2 linked regions of the Oharaeibacter diazotrophicus genome follow. The protein of the gene in region 2 interacts with the protein of the main gene of each other region in a pairwise test. Links are inferred from orthologs where the notes say so. Each region holds a gene or a part of one and is shown on either strand. Other genes may lie near its edges.

What was found.
Region 1: the proteins of EDD54_RS00940 (region 2) and EDD54_RS17280 interact in binary tests that used the Escherichia coli proteins (3 or more experiments, as listed by UniProt). The link is inferred for Oharaeibacter diazotrophicus from one-to-one orthologs.

Annotation. Positions count from the first base shown.
Region 1 is NZ_SNXY01000009.1:479,181-486,596, reverse strand. The notes cover bases 1,404-4,707. They hold EDD54_RS17280 (bifunctional acetate--CoA ligase family protein/GNAT family N-acetyltransferase), read right to left. Parts: upstream 4,340-4,707; coding sequence 1,604-4,339; downstream 1,404-1,603. Other genes in these bases: EDD54_RS17275 (universal stress protein), read right to left, coding at 4,528-4,707. Also shown: EDD54_RS17285 (methyl-accepting chemotaxis protein), read right to left, coding at 1-1,391; more of EDD54_RS17275, read right to left, coding at 4,708-5,358; EDD54_RS17270 (malate synthase G), read right to left, coding at 5,564-7,416. UniProt on the Escherichia coli protein: Catalyzes the acetyl-CoA-dependent acetylation of lysine residues of a large number of target proteins. Acetylates RNase R in exponential phase cells and RNase II.
Region 2 is NZ_SNXY01000006.1:169,073-176,172, forward strand. Bases 1,245-4,232 are described here. They hold EDD54_RS00940 (DeoR/GlpR family DNA-binding transcription regulator), read right to left. Parts: upstream 3,151-4,232; coding sequence 2,338-3,150; downstream 1,245-2,337. Other genes in these bases: rhaS (rhamnose ABC transporter substrate-binding protein), read right to left, coding at 1,279-2,271; EDD54_RS00945 (bifunctional rhamnulose-1-phosphate aldolase/short-chain dehydrogenase), read left to right, coding at 3,369-4,232. Outside these bases: EDD54_RS00930 (sugar ABC transporter ATP-binding protein), read right to left, coding at 1-1,111; more of EDD54_RS00945, read left to right, coding at 4,233-5,462; EDD54_RS00950 (YqaE/Pmp3 family membrane protein), read right to left, coding at 5,479-5,637; rhaI (L-rhamnose catabolism isomerase), read left to right, coding at 5,742-7,031. UniProt on the Escherichia coli protein: Represses ulaG and the ulaABCDEF operon. Two ulaR binding sites have been identified in each promoter.

The DNA of each region.
Region 1 (7,416 bases), on a different replicon or contig from region 2:
GAGGCGAGCCGGCGCATGGCGGCGGTGACGCCGGTGATCGGCCGCGAGATGACGCGGGAGAGGCCGAAGGCGACGGCGAAGGCGAGCGCGAGCGCGACGCCGACCGCGGTCAGCATCGCGGTGACGCTGGCGCTGCGCTCGGTGCCCGCCGCGGTGGCGCGGTCGTCGACCACCGCCTTGATCGCCTCGGCCGCCGCGGCCGATGCCGTGCGGGCGGCCTTGTGCGCCTCGTCGAACGCCTTGCTGGCGGCGACCAGCTGGGTGAAGGCCGAGCCGAAGGACGTCGCGGCCTTGCCGGCGTCCGGCAGGCCGGCCGCCTTCATCTCGGCGATCTTGGCGGTTATCTCGGTCTTCAGCGTGCTGACGGCGAGCTTGCCGCCGTCGGAGGGTGCGAGGCGGTAGTTCATCGTCTCGATCGACAGCTTGTCGACGAGGCCGCCGAACACGATGCCGAGGTCGCGCACGGTCTCGGCCTTGGAGCGCTCGGCGTCCTGGATCTCCTTGGACCGACCGGAGGCGCCGGCGACCGTCTTCTGGTTGGCGCCGAGCGTGTCGGCGAGCTGGAGGATGCTGGCGAAGGCCTTCGCGGCCTCGGCGCGCTTGGCCTGGATCTCCGTCATGTCCTGCGATTCGGCGATCTTGCGCATCACCGCGGTCACGGCCTTGACCTGGTCGCCGAGCTGCTGGGCCGTCGCCTCGACCGTGGTGCCCTTCGCGGCCTCGACGATCTTCTGCGCCGCCTGTCGCAGCGTCGGCAGCGCCGCGCGGACGGCGGTGAACTCCTTGGCGTCGGCGGTCGCGAGATAGTTCGACAGCGCCAGCGACGCCTTCAGGCTGACGATCTGCGCCTGGGTGGCGAGGTCGAACACGGCCCGGGCGCTCTCGTAGCTGGCGCCGAGCTCCTCGGCCGCGGTCTTGGCCGTGTTCGCCTTGGCGAGGGCGGAGGTCTCGATCGAGCTGCCGAGCTGGCGCAGGTTGGCGAGCGCGCCGGTCAGCCCCTTGGCGGCGGCGTCGATCTTCGACGAGGCGCTCTCCAGTCCGGCGATCGCCGTGCCGAGACCCTCGACCGCCGCGACCGGTGCGGCGAGGCGCGGATCGGAGGGGTCGCCGAGCCCTGAGAGACCGTCGCGGGCCTCGGCGAGCTTGGCGCGGATGTCGGCGACGATGGCCGCGTCGCGGCTCTCGAGGAAGGCGTTGACGCCGTTGCCGGCGTCGTTGACGTCCGCGAGGATGGCCGCGGACCGGCTGGTCATGTCGACGGCACGGCCGAGGCTGTCGAGCCCGACGAGGCCGACGCCGCTGACGGCGGCGGCCACCAGCGTCAGCGTCAGCACGCCGGCGCCGATCTTGAGCGCGATCGAACGGTTGGCGATGATCCCTGAAAACTTCATGTTCCTGTCGTCCCCGACCGCAGTCGACGGCCTTCTGGCCACTCCCGCGCCAAAGATCGGACATGAAGGGTGAACGGATTGTTGAGACGCGATACGAAAGACGGAGACAATCTTAGGCAGAGATCGGGTCCGATCGTCAGAAGAGCTCAGTAAATCGATCGTTGTACGGAGGGGCGGCGTGACGCACAGGTCGGGCGGACCGTGACAACGTGTCAGCCGAGCGTCGGATCGGCCGCCACCGCGGCGGCAAGGTCGAGTCGGACGGCCATGATCTCGGGGCTCTCGGTCTCGGGATGGGCCTCGAAGCCGAGCGAGGCGCACATGTCGAGCATGGTGGTATTCTCCCGCAGCACCTCGCCGCGGATCTCGGCGTAGCCCTCGCGGCGGGCGAAGCGGACGATCAGGCGCATCAGTTCCCAGCCGAGGCCCATGCCCTTGAGGTCGGAGCGCACCGCGATGGCGTATTCGCCGTGGTCGCGGGCGGCGTCGCCGTGCAGGCGCACCGCGCCGAGCATCTCGTCGCGGGCGGGGTCGATGGCGATGAAGGCCATCGCGCGGGCGTAGTCGATCTGGGTCAGGCGGGCGATGAAGGCGTGGCCGAGTTCGCGCACCCTGGCGAAGAAGCGCAGGCGCATGTCGTCGTCGCTCATCCGCGCGAAGAAGGCGGGATAGAGCCGCTCGTCCTCCGGCTTCAGCGGTCGGACCAGGATCTCGGTGCCGTCGCGGAGGACGAGACGCTGCTCCCACTCGCTCGGATAGGGCCGGATCGCGAGGCGCGGATGGCCGACCGAGGGCACCACCCGGTGGATCTCTGGCGCGGTGTCCGCCCGGACCGAGATGCGGGCGTCGACGGTGACGATTCGCTCGTGGTCGGCGATGATCGGGTTGAGGTCGATCTCGCGGATCCGCGGCTCCTCGGCGACCAGCTGCGACAGCTTGACGAGGCCGAGCGCCAGCTTCTCGCGGTCGACCGGCTTGCGGTCGCGGTAGCCGGCGAGCTGGCGCGACACCCGGGTGCGCCCGATCAGGTCGAGCGCGAGGTTGACGTCGAGCGGTGGCAGGGCCAGCGCCTTGTCGTTGATGACCTCGACCGCGGTGCCGCCGCGGCCGAACACCAGGATGGGCCCGAACACCGGGTCGTCGGCGACGCCGGCGATCAACTCGACGGCCTTCGGCGCCACGATCATCGGGTGCAGCGTCACGCCCTCGATGCGGGCGTCGGGCCGGGCGGCGCGGGCGCGCTCCAGGATGCGGGCGGTCGCGGTGGCGACCGCTTCCGGAGAGGTCAGTTCGAGCTCGACGCCGCCGACGTCGGACTTGTGGACGATGTCCGGCGAGGCGATCTTGGCGACGACGGCGCGGTAGGTCGCGAGCAGGTCGCGCGCCTTGGCTTCGGCGTCGGCCGGGTCGAGCGCCGGCACCGCCGGCACCGCCTGGACGTCGTAGGCGGCCAGCACCTCGGAGACCTCGGTGGCGGTCAGCCACGAACGGCCGTCGCCGATCGCCTTGTCGATCGCGGCGCGGGCGCGGGCGCGGTCGGGCGTGAAGCCGGCGAGCAGGTCCGGCGGCGTCGCCGTCAGCGTCTCCTGCGCGTCGGCGTAGCGGATCAACTGCATCAGCCCTTCGATCGCCCGGTTGGGCGTGCCGAGCACGGGGATCTTCGCCTCGGTGAAGATCGCCTCGGCGGCCGGGTCGTTGCCGAGCCAGCAGGCGATCACCGCCTTGCCGCGGAAATGGGTGCGCTTGTACTGCCGGATCGAGTCGACCACGGCGCTGGCGCAGTCGCGCGAGGAGGCGAGGGCGGTAGGGCAGTTCATCACCACGACGGCGTCGACGCCGGGATCGGCGAGCACGGCGTCGAGGGCGGCGCCGTAGCGCGCCGGCGGCGCGTCGCCGACGATGTCGACCGGGTTGGCCTTCGACCATGTCGGCGGCATCGCCGCCTCGAGGGCGGCCATGGTCTCGGGCGCGAACTGGGCCAGGGTACCGCCGAGGTCGACCAGCCGGTCGACCGCGAGCACGCCGACGCCGCCGCCGTTGGTCACCACCGCGACCCGCTTGCCCGGCACGCGCGGCACGAGGCTCAGCGTTTCGGCGGCGGCGAACAGCTGGCCGAGGTCCTCGACGCGGAGCAGGCCGGCGCGGCGGAAGGCGGCGTCGTAGACCGCGTCGACGCCGGCGAGCGCGCCGGTGTGCGAGGCGGCCGCCTTGGCGCCGGCGGTGTGCCGGCCCGACTTGATCACCACGACGGGCTTGGTGCGCGCGGCCGCGCGCGCCGCCGACATGAAGGCGCGGGCGTCGCGCACCGCCTCGACGTAGAGCAGGATCGCCCGGGTGTTGTGGTCGAGGGCATAGTAGTCGAGCATCTCGGCGAAGCCGACGTCGATGGCGTCGCCGATCGAGACGAGGCCGGAGAAGCCGATCTCGTTCTTCTCGGCCCAGTCGAGCACGCTGGTCAGGATCGCGCCGGACTGGGAGATCAGCGCGAGGTCGCCCTTGCGCGCCATCCGCTGGGCGAACGAGGCGTTGAGCCCGCTGCCGGGGGCGAGGACGCCGATGCAGTTCGGACCGATCACCCGCATGCCCCGCGCGAGCGCGGCGTCGATCGCCTGCTGGCCGAGTGAGCCGGGACCTTGGCCGAGGCCGGCGGAGATGATCACCAGCGCCTTGGCGCCGCGGGCGCCGAGCCGTTCCACCGCGTCGACCACGCCGGCGGCGGGCACAGCGATTACGCCGAGGTCGGGGGCGGCCGGCAGCGCCTCGATCGAGGCCAACAGCGGCGCGCCGTCGATGTCGCCGCCGCGCGGGTTGACCAGCATGACGCGGTCGCCGTAGCCGGCGATCAGATTGCGCGCGACGATGTTGCCGACGCTGCCGGCCTGGGTGCTCGCGCCGACCAGCGCGACGCGGGACGGGCGGAAGAAGGCTTCGAGGGCGTCGAGGGACATCGATCGGGTCTCGGCTCCCGTGGGAGGGGATCAGGCGCTCGGCTCCCGACGCGCGTCGCTTCTCTCCGGCCGGGGGCCGCGGGCGACGCGTCGTGGCGCCGGTCTGCCCGACCGGCGCCGATCTTTCCATCGGCAACGTTGCGGACCCGTGAAGACCCGCGTCCGCATTCGTCCCGACCAGGGGCGTCTCAGTGCACCATCAGCGTCGGCACTTCCATGCGGTCGAGCATGGTGCGGGTGGCGCCGCCGATGATGAACTCGCGCAGGCGCGAATGGCCGTAGGCGCCCATGACGCAGAGGTCGGCGCCGACCTCGCGCAGATGCGCGATCAGCGTCTGCCCGACGTCGCCGGCGTCGCGCGCCACCGTGCGGATCTCGACCTCGAGGCCGTGGCGGGCGAGGTAGGTGGCGACGTCGGCGCCGGGCTCGCCCGACCACGACTTGGCGCTCGCCACGATGGTCACCTCGACCGCCGAGGCCATCTGCAGCACCGGCATGGCGGCGTGGACCGCGCGTGCGGCGGTCGACGAGCCGTCCCAGGCGATGACAACGCGGCCGAACTTCGGCGTGGCGCGGTAGCCGTTCGGCACCACCAGCAACGGCACGCCGGCGTCGAACAGCATCGCCTCGATCAGGCCGGCGCGCATCGGCTCGGGCTGGTCGACGTTCTCCTGGCCGATCACCACCAAGTCCGACAGGTGCGCCTGGGCGACGATCGGCTGGGTGGCGCCGGCGAGCAGCGTCTGGGTGCGCGCCTCGGCGCGCACGTCGGCGGCGGCGGCCGCGGCGGCGAATCGCGCGGCGGCGGCCTTGGCCTGGCGCTCGGATTCCTCGAGCGCGCCGACGATGTAGTCGGCCGGAATCGGCGCGGCGAGGAAGCCCGGTGCGAGCGGCTCCATGGCGAGCGCGAGGCCGGTGACGTGGGCCCCGGTGCCCGCCGCGAGCGCGAGGGCCGCGTTCGGCCCGGGCATGGCGTCGTCGAACACGTCGACGATGGTGAAGATGTCCTTGATGGCCATGGGATTCGCCTCGTCCGTGGAAAACCTGGAAACGCCCGGGCCGGCCCGCGGGGTCCGGCCACCCGCGGAAGTGATCGCACGTCCGGGCGGGGACATCCTTGCGTTCGATCAAGGCGGGGCGTGGGCGGAGCCGGAAACGGCGCCGGCCGCCGCGCGGGAAGAACGCGCGGCGGCCGGCGGATCGGCTGTCGGGGGCGGGCGGGGATCAGCCGGCGAGGCGCTTGGCCTCGCGGCGGCGGGCGTGCAGCACCGGTTCGGTGTAGCCGTTCGGCTGCTCGCGGCCCTTCAGGACGAGGTCGAGCGCGGCCTTGAAGGCGATCGAGCCCTCGAAGTCGGCGGCCATCGGCCGGTAGGCGGGATCGCCGGCGTTCTGGCGGTCGACCACCGCGGCCATGCGGCGGAAGGTGTCCATCACCTGCTTCGGTGTGACGATGCCGTGATAGAGCCAGTTGGCGATGTGCTGGCTGGAGATCCGGAGCGTGGCGCGGTCCTCCATCAGCGCGACGTCGTGGATGTCCGGCACCTTGGAGCAGCCGACGCCCTGGTCGATCCAGCGCACGACGTAGCCGAGGATGCCCTGGGCGTTGTTGTCGAGTTCCTCCTGGACCGCGTCCGGGCTCCAGTTGGTGTCGCGGGCGAGCGGGATCGTCAGGAGCGCCGCCTCCGAGGCGCGCGGCCGGTCGAGGAGGGCGCGCTGGCGGCCGCGGACGTCGACGTCGAGATAGTGCAGCGCGTGCAGCGTCGCCGCCGTCGGCGAAGGCACCCAGGCCGTGGTGGCGCCCGCGAGCGGATGGGCGCGCTTCTCCGCGAGCATCGCCGCCATCCGGTCGGGCGCCGCCCACATGCCCTTGCCGATCTGGGCGCGGCCCGGCAGCCCGCAGGCGAGGCCGGCGTCGACGTTGCCGTCCTCGTAGGCCGCGATCCAGGCGGTCGCCTTCATCTCGGCCTTGCGGACCATGGCGCCCGCCTCCATCGACGTGTGGATCTCGTCGCCGGTGCGGTCGAGGAAGCCGGTGTTGACGAAGACGACGCGGTCGCGCGCCGCGCGGATGCAGGCCCGGAGGTTGACCGAGGTGCGGCGCTCCTCGTCCATGATGCCCATCTTCAGCGTGTTGCGCGCCATGCCGAGCACGTCCTCGACCGCGGCGAACAGCCGGTCGGCGAAGGCGACCTCCTCCGGCCCGTGCATCTTCGGCTTGACCACGTAGACCGAACCGGCCGGGCTGTTGGCGCGCCGGCCGGCCGGGCCGACGTCGTGCAGCGCGATCGCCGCGGTGACGGCGGCGTCGAGGATGCCCTCGGGGATCTCGCGGCCTTCGCCGTCGACGACGGCGTCGGTGGTCATGAGGTGGCCGACGTTGCGGACCAGCATCAGCGCCCGGCCGCGCAGCGTCAGGGTCCCGCCGTCCGGCGCGGTGAAGGCGCGGTCGCCGGCGAGCCGGCGCACGACAGTGCGCCCGCCCTTCTCGAAGCGCTCCTCGAGATCGCCGCGCATCAGGCCGAGCCAATTGCGGTAGACGACGACCTTGTCCTCGGCGTCGACGGCGGCGACGGAATCCTCGCAGTCCATGATGGTGGAGAGCGCGCTCTCGACGACGACGTCGGCGACGCCGGCCGGATCGTTGGCACCGATCGGCCGCGCACGGTCGATCACCACCTCGACGTGGAGGCCGTGCTTTTCGAACAGGATCGCCTCCGGCGCCGCCGCGGGGCCGCGGTAGCCGGCGAAGCGGGCGGGATCGACGAGGCCGGTCTCGGTGCCGTCGGCGAGGCGGACGACGAGGCGGTCGCCGTCGACCGTGTAGGAGACGACGTCGGCGTGGCCGCCGATCGTCAGCACCGCGACCTTGTCGAGCTCGGCCTTGGCGCGGGCGACGACGGCGGCGCCGCGGGCCGGGTCGAAGCCGGCTCCGACGGGTGCGCCGGGGACGGCGTCCGTGCCGTAGAGCGCATCGTAGAGGCTGCCCCAGCGTGCGTTGGCGGCGTTGAGGGCGTAGCGGGCGTTCATCACCGGCACGACCAGCTGCGGGCCGGCGAGGGTGCCGATCTCGGGATCGA
Region 2 (7,100 bases):
TGCGGGCGAGCGAGGGCAGCGAGATGTTCTCGACGATCGGCATCGCCGTGATCGCGCCGTGGCGGCCGCGCTCCTCCGGCACGTAGACGATGCCGGCTGCGATCGCGTCGGCCGGCGAGCGGATCGTCAGCGTCCGGCCGTCGAGGGCGACGGTGCCGCCGGAGGGACGGGTGACGCCGAACAGCGCCTGACAGAACTCCGAGCGCCCGGCGCCGACGAGGCCGTAGAGGCCGAGGATCTCGCCGCGGCGGAGCTCGAGCGAGATGCCGTCGAACTCGGTCGGATGACGGTAGCCCGCGACGGAGAGCACGGTCGGGCCGATCGCGACCTCGCGCTTGGGGAAGACCTGGGTGACCTCGCGGCCGACCATCATCCGGACGAGGTCGGCGTGGGAGACGTCGGCGAGGCGGCCGGCGCCGACGCGGCGGCCGTCGCGGAAGACGGCGTAGTCGTCGGCGATCCGCCTGAGCTCCTCGAACTTGTGGCTGATGAACAGGATCGCCTTGCCGCGGCTCTTCAGCCGCTCGATGATGCGGAAGAGGTCCTCGACCTCCTTGTGCGACAGCGCCGCGGTCGGCTCGTCCATGATGACGATGCGGGCGTCGACCGAGAGCGCGCGGGCGATCGCCACGAGGTGGCGCTGGGCGATCGAGAGGTCCTTCAGCCGCGTCCGCGGGTCGATGGCGGCGTCGATCGAATAGAGCAGGGCCGCGGCGCGGGCGTTCATCGCGCCCCAGGCGACGAGGCCGAGGCGGTTCTTCGGCGCGTGGCCGAGGAAGATGTTCTCGGCGACCGTGAGGTCGTCGAACAGCACGGTCTCCTGGTGGATCGCGGTGATGCCGGCGGCCTGCGCGGCCTCCGCGGTCGGCAGGACGCAGGGCGCGCCGTCGATCAGGATCTCGCCGGCGTCGGGCCGGTGGATGCCTGTGAGGATCTTGACCAGCGTCGACTTGCCGGCGCCGTTCTCGCCGATCAGCGCGGTGACGCGGCCGGGGCGCAGCTCCAGGGCCACGTCCGAGAGCGCGCGAACGCCCGGGAAGGCCTTGGAGATGCCGCGCATCTCCAGCACGGGCGCGGCGACGGTCGTCTCGGGGACGGGCATGGCGTTCATCGGTCGGAGGGGCCTCGGCTGGAGCGGTGCGCCGCTCTCTCGTCGTGGTCTCGGGCGCCGCCGGACGGTGCGGCGGCGGGGCGCGCCGGCACGAGCGGCCGACGGGCGGATGCCGACGGCGCCGGACCTCGGGGGGCGGCGCCGTCGCGGATCGAGCGTTTCGCCGATCAGAAGATCTTGGCGAATTCCTCGACGTTGGAGGCGTCGTAGACGAACGGGTCGGCCATGGCGCCCTCGGCGTTGTCGTCGAGCTTCACCGTGCCCATCCGGCCCATCGGGATCTCGGCGCCCGGACCGGCCTTCGCCTTCCCGGTGGCGAGGTTGTAGGCGATCGTGGTGGCGGCGTAGCCGAGGTCGATCGGGTTCCAGATCGCGAAGGACTTCGAGGCGCCCGACTTGACATGGCCGGCCATCTCCGAGGGCAGGCCGAGGCCGGTGACGTTGATCTGGCCGGTCTTGCCGGCGTCGGTCACGGCCTGGGCGGCGGCGACGATGCCGACCGAGGTCGGCGCGATGATCGCCTTCAGGTTCGGGTACTTCTGGATCAGGCCCTGCGTCTCGCGGTAGGACTTGTCGGCGAGGTCGTCGCCGTAGACCGTGTCGACCAGCTTCACGTTCGGATAGTTCGGCAGCACCTTCTTCATCTCCTCGATCCAGGTGTTCTGGTTCGTGGAGGTGGCGGTGGCCGAGAGGATCGCGACCTCGCCCGGCTCGGTCAGGTTGTCGGCAGCCATCTTGACGCACATGTTGCCGATCAGCGCGTTGGACGACGGGTTGAGGTGCATGGCGCGGCCCTCGGTAGCGACGCCCGAATCCCACGAAATCACCGTGATGCCGCGCTCCTGCGCCTTCTTCAGCGCCGGGACGAGGGCGTCCTTGTCGTTGGCCGAGACCGCGATGGCGTTCACCTTCTGGGCGATCAGGGCGTTGATCACCTCGATCTGGCCTTCGGCGGTGGTGCTGGTCGGGCCGGTGTAGATGACCTCGACGTCGCCGAGTTCCTTGGCCGCTTCCTGGGCGCCCTTGTTGGCGGCCTCGAAGAAGCCGATGCCGAGCGCCTTGACCACCAGCGCGATCCTGACGGTCTCGGCCGAGGCGGTCGCGGTGGACAGCGCCAGCACGGCCGCCGTGGTGACGGCGAGTTTCTTCCAGAGCTTCATGGTTCTTCTCCTCCCGGTCGAACGCATCACCGCCGGCGCGCGCCGCCCCCTCCGGGGCGGCCTCCTTCACGCCACCGACGGGGATTCCCTGTGCCGGTCGGCGGCCGTGACCTCGGCCACCACCAGCGTCACGCCCGCGGCCTCGACCATCCGCCGCGCCTCGTCGGTGACGCCGTCGTCCGTGACGATCACGGAGACGCGGTCGAGGGGGCAGAGGATCAGGCTGGAACGGTTCTCGAACTTCGACGAGTCGACCAGCAGGATCGTCTCGTCGGCTTGGCGCATCAGTCGCTGCTCGGATTGGCTGATCAGGCTGTCCTGCTCCATGATGCCCGCCTTCGAGACGCCGCGGGCGCTCATGAACATGCGCCGGCCGTAGAAGTGGGCGATGCCGTCGTTGTCGAACGGCGACACGATCACGCCCTGCTCGCGGTAGACCGCGCCGGCCGGCAGGATCACCGAGCACTTGGAGTGCTTCACCAGATACTCGGCGATCGGGAACGAGTTGGTCAGCACCTGCATCCGGAGATGGGCGACGTGGTGCACCATCTGGAAGGTGGTGGTGCCGGCGTTGATGATGACGGCGTCGCCGTCGGCGCAGTACTTGGCCGCCTCGCGCGCCACCGCCCGCTTCTCGGCGGTGCGGACCGTCTCGTCGACACGGAACGGGCGCGCCGACAACGTACCGAACTGCGGCGGATGCACCGCCTCGGCACCGCCGCGCACCTTGCGCACCCGCCCCTGCAGCGCCAGAGCCGCGATGTCGCGCCGGATCGTCGCCTCGGACGCGCCGGTCAGCTCGACGATGTCGGGCACCGTCGCGACCGGGCGTTCCTGCACGGCGGCGAGGATGATGCGGTGGCGTTCACGTTCGTGCATGGGCTTCCCCTCGGAGCCGCATCAAAACGATTGAAACGACCGGTGTCAATCAGATTCGATCATGACTGGTCATTGTGCGCTGCAATATGATCGAAAATGATTGGAAGCGATTGACAGTCGCCGGGCCGGTCTGGGATATGTCGGCGCCATGGGAAGAGGTCCGCCGCCGCGCCGTGTGCGCCCGGCGGACGGGATGCCGCGACGACGAGGAGGCGCCGATGGCCGACGTGAAGCTCCTGGACAACCGCTGGGACGAGGCCCACGCCGCGACGCTCGACGAGCCCGGCCGGCTGCTCTACCGCTCCAACCTGCTCGGCGCCGACAAGCGCATCACCAACTACGGCGGCGGCAACACCTCCGCCAAGGTGGTGCACCGCGACCCGCTGACCGGCGAGGACGTCACCGTGCTCTGGGTCAAGGGCTCGGGCGGCGACGTCGGATCGATGAAGCGCGACGGCTTCGCCACGCTCTACATGGACAAGCTCGAGCGGCTGCGTTCGATCTATCGCGGCCCCGACCACGAGGACGAGATGGTGGGCTACCTGCCCCACTGCACCTTCGACCTCAACCCGCGCGCCGCCTCGATCGACACGCCGCTGCACGCCTACCTGCCCTACGCCCACGTCGACCACATGCACCCCGACGCGGTGATCGCGATCGCCGCGACGCGGAACTCCAAGGCACTGACCGCCGAGATCTTCGGCGACGAGATCGGCTGGCTGCCCTGGCGCCGCCCGGGCTTCGAACTCGGTCTGATGCTCTCGACCTTCGCCCGCGACAACCCGCGGGCGAAGGGCGTGGTGCTGGAGAGCCACGGCCTGTTCACCTGGGGCGACGACGCCCGGGGCTGCTACGAGACCACCCTCAGGATCATCAACAAGGCGATCGCGTATTTCGCCGAGAAGACCGCCGGCCGCACCGTCTTCGGCGGCGCCGCGGTGGCGACGCTGGAGCCGGAGGCGCGCCGCGCCGTCGCCGCCCGGCTGATGTCGGAGATCCGCGCCCGCATCTCGGCCGGCGAGCGCAAGCTCGGCCATTTCGACGACCAGCCGGCGGTGCTGGAGTTCGTGGGGTCCGCCGACCTCAGGGCACTCGCCGCGCTCGGCACCTCGTGCCCCGACCACTTCCTGCGCACCAAGATCCGCCCGCTCGTGCTCGACTTCGACCCGGCGACGGGCGACGTCGAGGCGGTGGTCGCCGGCCTCGACGCCGCGATCGCGGCCTACCGCGACGACTACCGCGCCTATTACGAGCGCTGCCGCCACGCCGATTCGCCGGCCGTGCGCGACCCCAACGCGGTGATCTACCTCGTGCCGGGCGTCGGCATGCTCTCCTTCGCCCGCGACAAGGCGACGGCGCGCATCGCCGGCGAGTTCTACGTCAACGCGATCAACGTGATGCGCGGGGCGTCGACGGTCGACACCTACGTCGGACTGCCCGAGCAGGAGGCCTTCGACATCGAGTACTGGCTGCTCGAGGAGGCCAAGCTGCAGCGGATGCCGAAGCCGAAGTCGCTCGCCGGCCGCATCGCCTTCGTCACCGGCGGCGCCGGCGGCATCGGTCGGGCGGTCGCCGGCAAGCTCCTGTCGGAGGGTGCCTGCGTCGTGCTCGCCGACATCGACGACGCCGCGCTCGAGACGGCGCGCGCCGACTTCGCCAAGGGCTTCGGCGCCGACGTCGTCCGCGCGGTGCGCCTGGACGTCACCGACGAGGCGGCCGTGGCGGCGGGCTTCGCGGCGACGGCGGTGGAGTTCGGCGGCCTCGACATCCTGGTCTCCAACGCCGGCATCTCGTCGTCGGCGCCGATCGAGGAGACGCCGCTCGCCATGTGGGACCGCAACATGGACATCCTCGCCAAGGGCTATTTCCTGGTGAGCCGGGAGGCGTTTCGCCTGTTCCGCCGTCAGCGGCTCGGCGGCGCGGTGGTCTTCGTCGCCTCCAAGAACGGTCTCGCCGCCTCGCCCAACGCGGCGGCCTACTGCACCGCCAAGGCGGCCGAGATCCATCTCGCCCGCTGCCTCGCCCTCGAGGGCGCCGACGCCGGCATCCGCGTCAACGTGGTCAACCCGGACGCGGTGCTGCGCGGCTCCAAGATCTGGACCGGCGAATGGCGCGAGCAGCGCGCCGCCGCCTACGCGCTCGCCCCGGACGATCTCGAGGAGCACTACCGCAAGCGTTCGATGCTGAAGCGCAGCGTGTTCCCCGAGGACATCGCCGAGGCGGTCTACTTCCTCGCGAGCGACCTCTCCGCCAAGAGCACCGGCAACATCGTCAACGTCGACGCCGGCAACAAGGAGAGCTTCACGCGCTGACGGGGCCGTCGGACGCTCAGCGCCGCAGGATGACCCAGATCGCGTGGACGATGCCCGGGATGTAGCCGAGCAGCGTCAGGAGGATGTTGAGCCAGAACTGCAGCCCCAGGCCGACCTGGAGGAAGACGCCGACGGGCGGCAGGAAGATGGCGAGCAGGATGCGGACGACGTCCATGGGGGATCCTTCGGTTGATCGACGTGGCGCCGGGTGAACGCGGCGCCGCCCGGAAGGATCCCGCCCGCGCCGTCGCCGCCGACGAGGAAACGGGAGGATCGACCATGTCCGAACTGCCGATCGCGGCCGAACTGATCGCCGCCGACAACGACCGCCGGGCGAGCGCCCACGCCGCCGACTACGAGGCGCTCGGCGCCCGCCTCGCCCGCGCGGGCGTCTCGATCGAGACGCTGACGCAGAGGGTCGGCGCCTTCGGCGTCGCGATCCCGTCCTGGGGCGTCGGCACCGGCGGCACCCGCTTCGCCCGCTTCCCCGGCCGCGGCGAGCCGCGCGGCATCTTCGAGAAGCTCGACGACTGCGCGGTAATCCAGCAACTCGGCCGGGCCACGCCGACGGTGTCGCTGCACATCCCCTGGGACGCCGCCGACCCGACCGAACTCCGGGCGAAGGCGGCCGCCCTCGGTCTCGGCTTCGACGCCATGAACTCCAACACCTTCCAGGACCAGCCGGGCCAGCCGCTGTCCTATCGCTTCGGCTCGCTCAGCCACACCGACCCGGCCGTGCGCGCCCAGGCCGTCGCGCACAATCTCGAGTGCGTCGAGATCGGCCGGGCGATCGGATCCAAGGCCCTGACGGTGTGGATCGGCGACGGCTCGAACTTCCCCGGCCAGAGCCACTTCCGCCGCGCCTTCGAGCGCTATCTCGCCGCCATGGCCGAGATCTACGCCGGCCTGCCGGACGACTGGTCGCTCTACGTCGAGCACAAGATGTTCGAGCCGGCGTTCTATTCCACCGTGATCCAGGATTGGGGCACCAACTACCTCGCGGTGACCGCGCTCGGTCCCAAGGCCAAGTGCCTCGTCGACCTCGGCCATCACGCGCCCAACACCAACATCGAGATGATCGTCTCCCGGCTGATCCAGTTCGGCCGGCTCGGCGGCTTCCACTTCAACGATTCCAAATACGGCGACGACGATCTCGACACCGGCTCGGTCGACCCTTTCCGCCTGTTCCTCGTCTTCAACGAACTGGTCGACGCCGAGACCGCCGACCCGGCCTTCCGGCCGGCGCACATGATCGACCAGTCGCACAACGTCACCGACCCGATCGAGAGCCTGATCCGTTCGGCGGACGAGATCCGCCGCGCCTACGCCAAGGCGCTCCTGGTCGACCGCGCCGCCCTCGACGCCGCCCAGGACGCCAACGACGCCCTCCTCGCGTCCGAGACGCTCAAGGCGGCGTTCCGGCTGGACGTCGATCCGATCCTCGCCGAGGCGAGACGCCGCGCCGGCGGCGCGATCGATCCGATCGCGGCCTATCGCGCGAGCGGATATCGGGACAAGGTCGCGGCGCAGCGGCCGGCCGCGCAGGCGAGCGGCGGCGGGATCGTGTGAAGGGGGAGGGGCGGTAGGGAGTGGGCAGTAGGTAGTAGGCAGTAGGCAGTAGGGTTTCGGCAGTCGGCA